DNA from 2 places in the Gorillibacterium sp. sgz306347 genome. Region 1 is predicted to be linked to the other one. Evidence: predicted binding sites of a transcription regulator. Region 1 holds the regulator's gene; the other holds the start of a gene.
What was found. The regulator Rex, encoded in region 1, represses fermentation and respiration genes when NADH is low (regulators of the CRP and FNR family bind a similar motif). The targets are predictions, from matches to a motif close to TTGTGAAATATTTCACAA.
Positions count from the first base shown of each region.

Region 2: nirB (nitrite reductase large subunit NirB) is a predicted target of Rex. The motif match lies at 6,034-6,051, and genes of this name have one in related genera.

Region 1 covers NZ_JCAPET010000018.1:13,304-20,480, forward strand. Annotated here, with positions in the region: gene AC6I6H_RS11295 (3-hydroxyacyl-CoA dehydrogenase family protein) at 1-498, opposite strand, end outside; gene AC6I6H_RS11300 (AAA family ATPase) at 791-2,293, opposite strand; gene AC6I6H_RS11305 (hypothetical protein) at 2,286-2,819, opposite strand; gene AC6I6H_RS11310 (cell wall elongation regulator TseB-like domain-containing protein) at 2,964-3,479, opposite strand; gene AC6I6H_RS11315 (amidohydrolase) at 3,476-4,786, opposite strand; gene AC6I6H_RS11320 (DUF47 domain-containing protein) at 4,969-5,586, shown strand; gene AC6I6H_RS11325 (redox-sensing transcriptional repressor Rex) at 5,658-6,281, opposite strand; gene dinG (ATP-dependent DNA helicase DinG) at 6,278-7,177, opposite strand, start outside.
Region 2 covers NZ_JCAPET010000006.1:112,548-119,724, forward strand. Annotated here, with positions in the region: gene AC6I6H_RS05540 (HAD family hydrolase) at 1-583, opposite strand, end outside; gene AC6I6H_RS05545 (hypothetical protein) at 612-1,121, opposite strand; gene AC6I6H_RS05550 (DUF896 domain-containing protein) at 1,111-1,302, opposite strand; gene AC6I6H_RS05555 (LysM peptidoglycan-binding domain-containing protein) at 1,480-1,935, opposite strand; gene lexA (transcriptional repressor LexA) at 2,110-2,733, shown strand; gene AC6I6H_RS05565 (iron-sulfur cluster biosynthesis family protein) at 2,820-3,146, opposite strand; gene nirD (nitrite reductase small subunit NirD) at 3,174-3,494, opposite strand; gene nirB (nitrite reductase large subunit NirB) at 3,546-5,969, opposite strand; gene AC6I6H_RS05580 (Crp/Fnr family transcriptional regulator) at 6,182-6,712, shown strand; gene AC6I6H_RS05585 (DUF438 domain-containing protein) at 6,770-7,177, opposite strand, start outside.

The DNA.
Region 1 (7,177 bases):
GGACGCGAAGGTATCATCCGAAGTCCGGATGCCGCGGACCACTTCCACTACGTCGATCTCCGTCATCGGGATCAGAAAGTGGAGGCCGATGACGCGTTCGGGATGAGCGCAAACGCCGGCAAGCTCCGTCAGGCTCAGCGTTGAGGTCGTGCTGGTGAGAATTATGTCTTGGGAAAGCGTGGCGTCCAGCTTGCGGAAAATGTCCTTTTTGCCGTCCAGGTCTTCCGTTGTGGCTTCCACAACCAGCTGGCAGGACTGGAAATCCTCATACGAGGCCGCTTTGCGGAACCGAGAGACGATCAGCTTCTTCTCGGTATTGGTGATGCCCCATTTCTCGATCTGCTTGTCCAGCGAGTTGTTGATCGCCGCCAGCGCATTGTCGAGCTTTGCCTCCGAGGTTTCCAGCATGTAGACGTCGAGCCCATTTTTGGCCAGCATTTCGGCGATGCCTTGTCCGACAGTGCCGACTCCGATCAGGCCGATTTTCGTAAATTTCATCGAATCACCCGTTTCTATCGATAATCTTGTCTTTTTCCGAATCCGAACCCTTTGCTCCGCTTGAAGCGCATCAAAGAAAATCATACAATGTTTTCCGCCGTTTTTCATCTCTTGACACAAAGGCTTCACAAAAAAACAAAGATTCGAAACAGCCGGAATGGGCCGCCGAACCCCGCCCGTATGCCTTGGCGCTTCAAAGGCAAAAGAAAAGACGCACCCTCCATTATTATGGATGCGTCGAAAAAATTCAAACGATTTGAGCGGAATTTGCAAAAAAATCGCATTTTCCGTTTCAGGCCGTCGTTTTGTGTTTAATAATGGAGAGCAGCTTGCGGAATTCCGCCCCGGACATCACTTCTTCCTTGAGCAGAATCGCCAGAGACTGGTGGAAGACGGTACGGTTGAATTCGAGAATTTCCCGGGTGCGAGCGGTCAGCTGCTCGATGATCCGGTTGTTTTCCTTCATAAGTTCTTCTTTGGTAACCATTTGACGATCGATGATTCCGAGCGAAGTCAGTCCGGAGTCCATCATCGTCTTTACCAGGTTCAGCACCTGTTCAAAGTCGTTCCGCGAGCCGGTGCTCCGGTTGCCGTAGAACATTTCTTCGGCTACTGCGCCGCCGAGCGCCACCATCATCCGGTCTTCCAGCTCTTGCTTGGTGTACAGATACTGGTCGGCCTGCGGATTGTGACGGACGTATCCCAGCGCTTGTCCACGCGGGCTCAGCGCCACCTGGGAAACCGAGCCGGGCTTGACCGCTTCGGCCATAATGGCATGTCCCAATTCGTGCAGCGCGACGCGTTCCCGTTCCGCCTTGGAGCTTTCCCGGTCGGAGCGTTCCCCCATCATGACCTTGTCCAGCGCCGCCGACAGATGGCGGTGTTCGATCACTTCACTGTTTTCCCGCATGGCGTAAACCGCCGCTTCATTCATCATGCTTTCCAGCTGGGCACCGGAAAAATTAAACGATTCCTCCGCTACCTTTTCCAGATCGACCGTCATGGCAAGCGGTTTGTTTTTGGCGTGGATGTTCAGAATATGCATGCGGCCCTTCTTGTCGGGCAGATCGACCTGAATCTGGCGGTCGAACCGGCCGGGGCGCAAAAGCGCGCTGTCGAGCATTTCCTTGCGGTTTGTGGCTGCAATCAGCAGGATGCGCGGGGTTTCCGCCGTATGGATGCCGTCCATTTCCGTCAGGAGCTGGTTCAGCGTCTGGTCATATTCGCGGTGCTGCCCGCCGTCCCGTTTGCCGCCGATGACGTCGATTTCATCGATAAAAATGATTGCGCTGTCCTTGTTCTCCTTCTGGGCGCGGGTCCGCGCATCCTTGAACAGATCGCGGATGCGGCTCGCGCCGACGCCGACGTACATCTCCACGAATTCACTGCCGGACGCCGCCACGAACACCGAGTTGGTGTAATGCGCGGCTGCTTTTGCGAGCAGGGTTTTCCCGGTTCCCGGAGGGCCTTCGAGCAAAATGCCCTTTAAGGGCCGGATACCGAATTTTTTGATTTCCTCATGCTTGATCAGAAAGTCCAGCGCTTCCTTCAGCTCGTTTTTGGCCCGGTCCTGTCCGCCGATGTCTTCAAACGTCAGGTAGGAGGGCGTTCTCGGCTTCGCTTTCCGCTCCACGGTGGCGGCGATGGCGCCTCCTTTGGGACGGGCGAACAGAAAGAAAGCCGCCCCGAAGGCGAGCAGGGTTACGTAAGGAACAATATTTACGCCAATAAAGGCCAGGAAAATCAAAAGCGAAACCGCGGTTCCGATCAAGATCTCCTTCCAATACTTACTCATTGGGCCACACTCCCATCGTCGCCGGAATCCGGGGCAAAATGATCGATTTGCTGTGCGTTCCGTCAGTCAGACGGATATATACATTCTCGTCATCGATCTCCGTTTCGGCATCGAGCGAGCTGTCCGTTTTTGTTTTTTCCTCCAGAATCTTCGGGATGTCCGAATAATGCCGGGTTTCCATGGCCTGCGCCACGTCAAACAGCGCTTTGGACCACCAGGCGTCGATTTCCGGGGACGAATTGCTTTCGACGTCCAATTGCACTTTGCGGCCGTCGATCAAGGATGCGCCATCCTTCACGATGGTCTGGTATATGTCCCGAATGCTGGCGTCGTCGCTCAGCTTCAGGTCGATTTGGACGGTATCGTTGGTGAATTTGGATGCTACCTGCTCCACTCCCTGGTTTTTCTGGACAAGCTCGGCCAGCGGATTTTCCATCGCATAGCTGCGATACATAAACCAGCCGCCAAACAACAGCACGCCGGAGGTCAGCAGGGCGACAAGAACCGGTATACCTTTCAACTTCATTGACGTCCGCCTTTCTAGTTGATGAATTTTGATATAAATTTGATATAAGACAGTATAGCACATAATATATCACAAGTGTTGAAACTTTGCGCAAAAACATAAAAAACCCGAAACCATTTGGTTTCGGGTTTCTTGTTCCGTCTATCAGTCTGCGCCGAGCTTCCACTTGTCCAGCAGCGTTCCGTCGCGGAACCGGTAAAATTCGTAGTAGAGGGTTTCCTTCCCGCTTTCCTCCAGCCGGTAAAAGGACTGCCAAACGTATTCGTTCTCATAGACCCCGGGTACAATGCGCATGATCGAAGCGGCCGGGGTTTGCTCCAGCACCTTTTTCTTGATGTCGGCTTTGGTCACTCCTTGATCGGCGTATTCGGCATGCACCTGTCCGCCCAGCACCCAGACCAGCATTTTGCGGCCTTCGGCGTTTGCTCCCTGCACCACCATCATCGGCGCGTCGGCGACAAAAGGCGTCACCTGACTGACGGTAACCAGTTCGCTTTGCTGCCTGGCCACCTCCGCAGCCGCATCTTCCTCGGTCCAAATATCCGCCTGCACGCTAATGTAAAACCGGTATCCGATTACCAGCAGCACAGCGAGCCCCAGCACAATGCCGACAATGATCTTCGTCCGCTTCCGCGAAGCGCGCGTTCTTCTTCCGCTCAACGCCCGATCAGCCCTTCATAGCTGGCGGCAAATTCCGCTTTGATTTTTTCTTCATCCAGGGTCAGGACCGCTCCGTTTCGAACGACCGGCCGCCCGTCGATCCACACGTCCCGGACATCCGCGGCGGTAGCCGAGTAGACCACATGCGACAGGAAATTCGAAGCCGGCTGATAATGCGGCTGGTCGATGTCAAGCGCGATAAAGTCGGCCTTCATGCCGGGCGCAAGCGCTCCGGTGCCGTCCAGCCAGATCGACTCGGCTCCGGCCCGGGTCGCCATCCGGAACGCTTCGTAAGCGGGAACGGCGGTCGGGTCCCCCGTTGTTCCTTTGTGCAGCAAAGCGGCCAGGCGCATTTCCTCGAACATGTCGAGGTTGTTATTGCTGGCGGAGCCGTCCGTCCCGAGCGATACCTTCACACCGGCGGCGAGAAGCTTGGTCACAGGCGCGATGCCGCTTGCCAGCTTCAGGTTGCTGCCGGGGTTGTGGGAAACCCGGACGTCGCGGCGGGCCAAAATTTCAATTTCCTTGTCGTTCAAATGAACGGCATGCGCGACAAGACACGGACGGTCAAACACGCCCAGCTTCTCCAGATGCTCGACCGGCCGGAGCCCGTAGGCCCTTTCGTTTTCCTCCACCTCACGCGCGGTTTCCGACATGTGGGTGTGCATCGGAAGATCCAGCTCGTACGACAGCTCCACCAGCTTCTCGATATAGTCCGGCGGGCAGGTATAGGGTGCGTGCGGCGAAATCATCGCCGTGATCCGGCCCCCTGCGGCGCCATGCCAGCTGCGGGCGAAGGCGGCCGCTTCACGCAGCTTGACGTCCTGCACCTCGGGCGGGCAGAGCCCGATGACGCCCCGCGTGAGACAGGCCCGCATGCCCGACAGCTCGACCGAGCGGGCCACTTCATCCATATGATCGTACATGTCGACGAACGTCGTCGTGCCCGATTTGAGCATTTCCACAATGGAAAGCAGGGTGCCTATTCTTACGTCGCCCGCCGTAAATTTCGCTTCGTTGGGCCACATTTTCTCTTCCAGCCAAACCTGGAGGGCCAGGTCGTCGCCTACGCCCCGAAGCAGCGACATCGCCGCATGTCCGTGGGTGTTGACTAGTCCGGGCATGTACAGCCGGCGGCTGCCGTCCACCACTTCGTCAAAGCCGGAGGCAAGCTGCTCCGGGGAAAGCTCGGGTCCGAGCCATTCAATTTTATCGTCTGCCACAATCATATTTCCGCGCAGTACGGGAGACTCCGCATCCGGAGTCAGAAAAATGCCGTTTTTGATCAACAATCGGGCCAAAGGGATCGTTTCCTTTCTGCTATCCGTTTTTCTAGAGCGTACAACGCCGGCGGGGCAAAAGCAAGGCTTCCGGACAAGAGTTGACGAAACCGTGGCGAAGGGGCGTCCTCATTGCGCGGCCCGCTCTCTTTATGATACCTTAACATAAGGAGCAACGGGGTCATATATAAACGGGAGGCTAAACCTACATGTTTCAGAAAAAGGGAGATACCGATTTTTTCAAGCTGCTGCTGGAATCCGCAGACAACACGCTCGTGGCGGCCAAAATGTTCCGCGAAGCAATGAGCGGCTCGAAGCCGCCGGTGGCTTACATCGACCAATTGAAGGATCTTGAACACAAGGGCGACAACATCACCCATATGATTTACCGCGGGTTAAATAAAGTGTTCATCACCCCTCTCGACCGGGAGGACATCATGGAACTGGCGAACAAAATGGACGATGTCATGGACTACATCGAAGAAACGATCGCCAAATTCGACTATCTGAACATCGAAGCCTCCGACGACTACATGCGAAAATTCGCCGAAGTGATTGTGAAGGCCTGCGAGCATATCGTCGAAGCGTTCCACCTGCTCTCCAAGAAGAAATACGATCAGATCTCCGAGCATACCGTGCAAATCAACAGCCTGGAGAACGAAGGCGACCGCCTCATGCGCGAGGGCATTCGCAAAATTTTCACCGAGCAAAAAGACCCCTACACGGATTTCAAAATCAAGGAGCTGTACGAGCGCCTGGAAAAAGCGACCGACGCCTGCGAAGGCGTCGCCAATATACTCGAAAGCATCATCCTGCGTTACGCCTGAGACGGCAGACGCGGATACACAAAACGCCGCGATCCCTTACGGATCGCGGCGTTTTCATTGGGAAGAAACGATTAATCCAGGTAATACGCCAGGCTCAGCAGCTCCGTCGTAAAATCGGCATAATGCACGCGCACGTTCGGAGTCACTTTAATGATGGAAGGCGCAAAATTGAGAATCGCTTCGACGCCGGCGGCAACAAGATCGTCTGCGACGCCCTGCGCTTCCGATCCGGGGACGGTGATGATGCCGACCCGGATGTTCTGCTGGCGCACCGTATCTTTCATTTCCTCGATAGGCTGGACCGTCAGGTGATTGATCTTCGTGCCGACAATTTCCGGAACGGCGTCGAACAGGGCGACAATGTGCATGTTGTCCTTCAGGTAGGCGTTGTAGTTGCTGAGCGCCTTCCCCAGGTTCCCGGCTCCGACCAAAGCGACGGCGATTTCCCGGTCCAGCTTCAGGATCTGACGTATTTTCTCAATCAGGTATTCGACGTCATAGCCAATGCCCTTTTTGCCGAAATCCCCAAAGTAGGCCAAATCCTTGCGAATTTGGGCGGGATTCAGATCCAGTCTGCGTCCCAGGTCCTGAGAGGAAACGGTCTGCACGCCATTGGCATGAAGCTCGCTTAAATAGCGCAGGTATACCGGCAGTCTGCGGACTACCGCTTCCGAGATTTTCTCCGTCGTCTTCATTCGTTAACCCCTTCCATCCATTGCGAAATTCTCGGCACCAGTTGCTTGGCATTCATATGCTCAATTTTGGGTCCCGGCAGCGAGTATAAGAAATGCTTTCCGTAATAGGTTTCCAGAATCCTTGTGTCGTACACGATCACAATGCCTTTGTCGCTTTCGCGGCGCACCAGCCGGCCGAAGCCCTGCTTGAAACGGATGACGGCCTGCGGCACGGAAAGCTTCATGAACGGATTCTGGTTTTTCTGTTTGATGCGGTCGCATTTGGCTTCCACCACCGGATGGTTCGGCGGCTGAAACGGCAGCCGGACGATCGCCAGGCAGCTCAGCGCTTCGCCGGGAATGTCGACCCCTTCCCAGAAGCTGCTCGTTCCAAGCAGAACGGTTTTGCCGTTCGCCTGAAAGAGCCGGACCAGCTTGCTTCGGCTTCCGCCGTCCATGCCCTGCCCCAATACCTGGATGCCGTCGGGCGTGAGCCGCTCGCGCAGCTCTCCGTGCACCTGCTTCAGCATCCGGTAGGAAGTGAACAGCACCAGCATGCGCCCTTTGGTTTCGCGCGCCACCTCGGCGAGCGATTCCACCAGCGCGGCCGTAAACTCGGCCTCGCCTTTCATTCCCTTCAGCACCGGGAAATCGCGCGGGATAACGACCAGCGCCTGCTCCCGGTAATTGAACGGCGAAGGCAGCTGCACCTCCCGGAGCCGGTTGTCCTCCGCCGCCTCCCGCAGCCCGAGCTGATCGATGGTGTAATCGAACGTTTTGCCGACCGACAGCGTGGCGGAGGTCAGCACGACGCTTTCCTTTTGATCAAAGAAATGCGCCTTCAGCATCGGGCTGACATCGATGGGAACGGACATGAGCTGCAGCGACTTCATTTTGTGCTGGTGGTTGCCTTCAAT
Region 2 (7,177 bases), on a different contig from region 1:
TCGTCATGGCCGGTTTGCCTTCGCCAAACTCGCCGGAAATGATGATATGATCAAAATAAGCCGCCAGCTCGGGAAAGCCGGCAAGCTTCTCCTGCTGAAGGTCCGGCGCGCCATTGGTCAGCAGCAGCAGCTTGTACGATGCTTTCAGCTCGTCCAGTACTTCGAAGGTTTCTTCGTACGCAAGCGGTCGGGAACGGCGCTCCCGGGGAAAACGCTCCGCAAGCTCGGCGCCCAGACCGGCGTCTTCGACTCCGGCGGCCGCAAGCCCTCTTGTCCAGGCTTCCTTGCGGTAGCCGGGAGCCAGCGACTCCAGCTTGCGGAAGCTTTCCAGCTCGCCGCCGGAAAAGTTGGCCCAGAGCGCTTCAAAGGGATTGATGCCAATCATTTTGGTAAACGCAAACGTCTCGAAGGACTCGTACAACGTCCTCGCTTCCCGGCGGACCTCTTCCTCCAGCCGGTCCGGGTCAAGCTCCGGCCGGCATTCGGCGGCATACCGGCAGGTGGCTTCGAAAGCTTCCTTTACGCTCCGCTCATCCCACAGCAGCGTGTCATCCAAATCGAATAAAACCGCTTTGATGGCCATCCTAATCCCCCGACTTTCCGAATTATCCTTACATTTCGTTCAGTTTGATATCGTTCCGGACGGCGAACTCGCGCAGCGCGTTCGAAACCTCCGCCACCGGGAACCGGTGAATAAACTTCGTAAAGGTCCAGGCTTTGCGCTTCACCTTCATCTGGATGACGAGGCCGCTTTTCATCAGCCGGATCTCCTCAATCTCGTGGGCGTATGCCGTTTGAAACCCGGTGAACCGGCGGGCGGTCAGCGAGTTCCTGCCGACTGACAGCGTCGGCCGGTTGATCACGAGCAGCAGGAGCGCCAAAGCGACGTAAACCGCAAACCAGATCCAGGCGCTTTGCGTCATGTTTCCGGCGGAATAGGTCAGCCAGAGATTGACGACGGTCATGAAAATCAGAAAGATGGGAAGAATCCAGTAGCGCCCTTTATAGGTGATTTGATTTTCCTTGGTGACGGTTCCCAAAGGAGCAAGCCCGTCCTTCTTGCGTTTCTTGTTGATGTCTTTCTGGTTCTTCTCAACCATGCGCTCCCATTTACGGGACATTGTTTTCTTCATCCTCTACGAATTTGATGGATTCCAGCTGATATTTCAAGGACCGCTTGAACGCTTCAATGTATACTTTGCGGAGCTCGTTGCGTTCCTCCAGCTCCTCGTCGGTCAGACCGGTCGACTTGGCCTTGCGGGCAAGCTCGTTGATCCGGGCAACCGTTTCATCCATGTTCATGTTTCAGCCTCCCGTGTTGCGTTATCCCTTCTACTTTGCCATTCGCCCGAAAGGTTGTCAAGGCAATCCGGCCGAATGAATGGGACGCAAATGCAAAGAAGCACACGGCTTTCGGGCCATCCGGCGGATGACGGCAAAACCGGTGCTCCTGTATGTGAATAGCCTGTTGAAATGGACTTAATTGGACGGGGGCAAGGCAAGAATTTGACCCACTTGAAGCTGCGGGCTTTCCAGATCATTGCAGCTCATCAATTGATCGATATAGCGAGACATTCCCACGCCGTTGCGGTGTTCTCTCGCAATGCTCCACAGCGTATCCCCGGGTCCGACATCGATCAGCTTTACGGATGCTTTCTCTTCCAGGTTTATCGCAACAGAGGAGTCCGAACCTGTGTTCGTCCCCTTGGCAGAATCTACTCCTACCGCATAAGCTTTAAGCAAAAAGCCGGAGAAAAAGGTCACCGCTACGAGCATAGCGAAAACTACAGCCATCAGTTTATACTTGGGTCCAGCGGTCAAGCGGCGGGAAAAATCCGGCTTGGCAGCCGGCATATTCATCTTTTGTTTACCGGTATTTTCATTATGTAAACTACTCGTCCGATTATTGCCCCAATAAACGATGACCGAATTCATATCAAGCCCTCCCAAACATTTGTTCTGCTTTTACTATAAAGCGAACATACGTTCATGTCAACAGAAAAAGCGAACAAATGTTTGTTCTTGTGCGAACGGACTCGAACTTATGTTTGTACGAACTCCGGTTCTATGTTATAATTTGCTTACATTTCCTATGATGGAGTGATTCAATTGACGAAATTATCCGGCCGCCAGCAGGCCATTCTTGAATTTATCCGCAACGAAGTCCGGGTAAAGGGATATCCGCCTTCCGTCCGGGAGATTGGGGAAGCCGTCGGTCTCGCTTCCAGCTCCACGGTACACGGTCACCTGGACCGCCTGGAAAAGAAAGGCCTGATTCGCCGCGACCCGACCAAACCCCGGGCCATCGAGCTGCTTGGCGGCGGAGAAGAGACCGAAACGGTGTTCTCCTTTGCCGTATCCCGCGTTCCGCTGATCGGCAAAGTGACGGCCGGCATGCCCATTACTGCAACCGAGAATATCGAAGACTATTTCCCTCTCCCCTCTCATTATGTCGGGGACCATACCGTCTTTATGCTGACGGTCGAAGGCGACAGCATGATCAACGCCGGCATCCACAGCGGCGACTATGTGATCGTTCGCCAGCAGCAAACCGCCAACAACGGCGACATTGTCGTTGCCATGACGGAAGACGATGAAGCAACGGTTAAAACCTTCTATAAGGAACGGGACCACATCCGGCTGCAGCCGCAGAACGATACGATGGCCCCCATTATTCTTCCCAACGTATCCATTCTCGGCAAGGTTGTCGGCGTATTCCGGGATATTCATTAATCCATTCCGGGTACGGCATAGCAAAACCCTCGCGTCCATCCGGCGCGAGGGTTTTGCTTTGTTCCTTTGGTTTTCAACCGTCTCTGTCAGCGCGCTTCCCTCAGGTCCTTGACCCGGACATTGGCGCTGAACAGCGAGCCTTCGCTGCTGACCTTGAAGGAGGGGTATCGCTCCTCCGCCTCCAGCCGCATCGTTTCGTCAAACTGCCCTTGCTGCTGCCGGTCCACGTAGAAGAGAAAAGGATCGTCCTGCACCTTGATGTCGGTGCTATTCGGAGCATCCAGCAGCTGGAGCACGAGCACGCCATTGCAGCCGCAATCTTCGGTGTCGTAATACAGCTTGAAGCAGCCTTTTCCGCCGCCCAGATGCTCCCTTAACCGGTTCTCCGTCAGCTCGTTCAGCGTGATCTTCATGCTTTGCTCCTCCTCCCGTTCCCGATCCTACAGGAAAAGCTTTACTTCCCCGTTTTCTTCCTTCACCACATAGGTCTGCACTTGCCCCTGATCGGGCGCTTGAACAAGACCTGTGGCCAAATCGATTTTCCAATCGTAAAGCGGATCATAAATGTACCGGCCGGAAACAATGGCTTCCGTCAAGGTGCCGCCTTTCGGATGCGGACTGGCATTGTCGATGGCGAACAGCTCCTTGTCGGAGGTGCGGAAAACCGCCAAAACCCGGTCCTCCACCTGCACCGTTCTCCCGATCCGGGACGGAAACGCCTCGCTTTTGCCGATGAAAATGCCGTTTGCCTGCTGCGTCATGAGCCTGAAGCACTCCCTTCTATGATTACCCGGCCTGCCGGACCGGAATCCTCAAAGCTGCGGTTGAACCACTTCAAAATATGCCGACCGGGCTTTATCGTCGGCCAGTACCTTTTTCCACGGGTCCTCTACTTTCTGCAGCGCGAACTCAATGCGCGCTTTCAGGGCTGCGCGGTTGTCGGTGTCTTCCACGACCGCCTGCTTGATCGCGTCCAGACCGATCCGTTCCACCCATTCCGAGGTCCGCTCCAGATACTTGCCGGTCTCCCGGTAATGCTGCATGACGGCTGCCACTACGTCCACCAGTTCACCGTCCGTCTTCACCTTGCACAAGGAATCGGCCAATCGGGGCTTGATGCCCCCGTTGCCGCCGACAAAGATTTCCCAGCCGCCGTCGTTGCCGACGATTCCGATGTCTTTGGTGCACGATTCCGCACAGTTCCGCGGGCAGGCGTTAACCGCCATTTTGAACTTCGCCGGGAAGTCCAGCCGTTCAAACTTGCGTTCCAGCAGCTCGCCCATGGCCATGGAGTCCACCGTACCGAACCGGCACAAAGGCGCGCCGACGCATGTTTTCACCGTGCGCAGCGATTTGGCATAGGCATAGCCGGAAGGCATATCCAGCTCCTCCCACACCTTCGGCAGATCCTCCTTGCGGACGCCGACCAGGTCGAGGCGCTGTCCTCCTGTTACCTTAACCACTTTGATGTTGTATTTCAAGGATACGTCGGCAATTTTCTTCAAATCCTCCGGCGTTGTAACCCCGCCGTACATCCGGGGAACGACGGTATACGTGCCGTCCTTCTGAATGTTGGCGTTCAGGCGTTCGTTGACGAAACGGGATTCCTTTTCGTCCACATACGTGTCGGGATAGAGCATGGTCAGATAATAGTTCAGCGCCGGACGGCATTTGGAGCAGCCCTCTTCGTTTTTCCAGCCGAGGCCGCGCATGGCTTCGCGGATCGTCCTGAAGCCTTGGCCGCGAATCCCTTCAACCACTTCGTCCCGGTTCAGGGTCGTGCAGTCGCAGATGCCCTGCTTTGCGGCAGCGCTGAAGCCGTCGCCGAGAACATACTGCAAAATCTGTTCGACTACCGGCTTGCAGCCTCCGCAGGAGCGCGTCGCGCCGGTGCAGGCCTTGATTTCGTCTACGGTGGTGAGGCCCTGGTTTTGGATGACATCGACGATCGTTTTCTTCGTTACCCCGTTGCAGCCGCAGACGATTTCATCGTCCGCCATGGCTTCGACCGAAGCGCCTTTTCCTTCATGCTTGCAGCCGCTTCCCATCAGTTGGCCGTAAATCTCGTCCGTCATCTCGACGCCCTGGCGCACGTATTTTTGCAGGACGGCGGAATCCGTCACATCGCCGAAAAGAACGGTACCGACAATTTTGTTATCGCGAAGCAATATTTTCTTGTAGGTCCGTTTCCACTGGTCCTTCGCCGCGATGACCGTATGCTCGGGAGCGGTCAAAAACTCGCCTGCGGAGAACACATCCACGCCCGAAATCTTTAGCTTCGTTGACACAATCGAGCCTTGGTAGCCTTCGGTTTCCGCGCCGGCCAAATGTTTGGCCAATACGGTACCCTGCTCGAACAAAGGAGCGACCAGTCCGTAACAAACGCCGCGGTGCTCGACGCATTCTCCGACGGCATAGACGTCCTCCAGCGAGGTCCGCATAAGATCGTCGACCAGAATGCCGCGCTTGGCTTCAATCCCGCTTTGCACGGCCACCTGAACGTTGGGCTTGATCCCGACCGCCATCACGACCAGCTCGGCCGGAAGCTCCCCGCCGTCGGCAAACCGAAGGCCTTGTACCCGTTGGTCGCCGTAAAGCTCTGCGGTTTGCTTGCCCATCGCAAATTTGATGCCCTGCCGTTCCAGCTCTTCCTTCAACATGGCGGAGGCTTCCGGGTCGAGCTGGCGCTCCATCAGATCTTCCATCAAGTGGACGACGGTGACGTCCATTCCCAGGTTGACCAAGCCTTTGGCGGCTTCCAGGCCGAGCAGCCCGCCGCCGATAACGGCGGCCGTCTTATAGGTTTTGGCCGCTTCCAGCATGGCCGTGCAATCCGCAATGCTGCGGAAGCCGATAACGCCGTCCAGATCATGACCGGGGACCGGAAGAATAAACGATTGCGAGCCGGTTGCGAGAAGGGCCAGATCGTAAGGAATGGACAGCCCTCCGTCGGTGCGGACAGTCTTGGTTTCCGCGTCGATCCGCTCCACTCGCTGTCCGGTGTGGAGCGTAATGCCGTTTTCTTTATACCAGTCCCACTGGTTTAATACGATATCGTCCAAATTTTTGCTGCCTTCCAAAACATAAGAAAGCATGATACGGTTATAATTCGGGTGAGGTTCGTCACCAATTACGGTGATTTCATATTCCGTCGTCAATTTTAAAACCTGTTCAATGGTCTGGATCCCTGCCATCCCGTTTCCGATGACGACCAGCTTTCTTTTATCGGATGTCATATGCAGTGCTCCTTAAAGGTGAATTTGACTGTCTTGGCATTATACCTTTTTTCGGTTTTTAACTGTGTGATTCCAATCACAAGCGATAAGATCTTTTCGGCTCTTCGTGGACAACTCACAAGGAATGCGTTAATAATGAAAGAAGATTCCTTACATAAAAATGACGTGCAAACGATAAGAAGCTTTGGAATTTTTGCAGCGGAGGTAGCTTCATGATTATTCATAAAGGCGATACCCTGTTTCGTCAGGGGGAAACCGGCCCCCTGTACCACCTGAAAAGCGGAATGCTGAAAATTGTCCGCGTGCATGAAGACGGCTCGCAGTTTCTGGTTAACGTCATTGTGCCGAACGAAATTATCCCCCACCACTCGCTGATCAGCCCGAATCCTTATTACGGCACAGCCGTTGCGCTGATGACATGCGAAATCGAAGTCCTTCCGCGATCGGAGTGGTACCGGGAGCTGGAGCAAAATCCGGAGCGCTACCGGACTATCGCCATGCAGCTTCAGGAAAAGCTGCGAATGATGCAGCAGCGCATCGACCAGCTGACGGAGGTCTCGCCGGCCGCGCGGCTGGAGCAGCTTCAAGCCTGGTTCGAGACCTACATCCGTCCGGCTACGCTCACGGACATATTGACGCAGAGCGAAATCGGTCAAATCATCGGGCTTCGCCGCGAAACGATCAATCGGCTCCTCAGAAGCGCAACGAATTCGCCCGCCAGGAGCGGAAAAACACGGTCATAACAGACAGAGCGCCCGCTATACGGACGCTCTTCTTGTGAACCGCGTCCTTGGACCGAATCAGGACATGATGCGCTTTTGCCCCGTCAGCTTCTGGATCGGCTCGATGTTTTGCGTAAATTCCAAGGTGCCCAGGTAACGGCCGTCCTCGTCCCGGACGGCGAAATAGCGGATGTACACGAATTTGTCCCGGAACGGAATCCAGAAGCTTTCCTCATCCTTCACCCCGGCTTTAAAGTCCTCCAGCAGCTTGTTGACAATATGCACGCTTTGCGGCGGGTGGCAGTTCTGCACGGTCCGGCCGATGACGGCTTTGGTGCGGGCGAAGATGCGTTCCTTCCCGTGCGAGAAGTAGCGCACGACATCCTGCTCGTCGATAAACGTCAGGTCTACCGGAAGATGATTCATCATCGTTTCCAGCTGCTTCAGGGTCAGAATACCGGTTGCCATCCGGATCAGGCCGTCGGC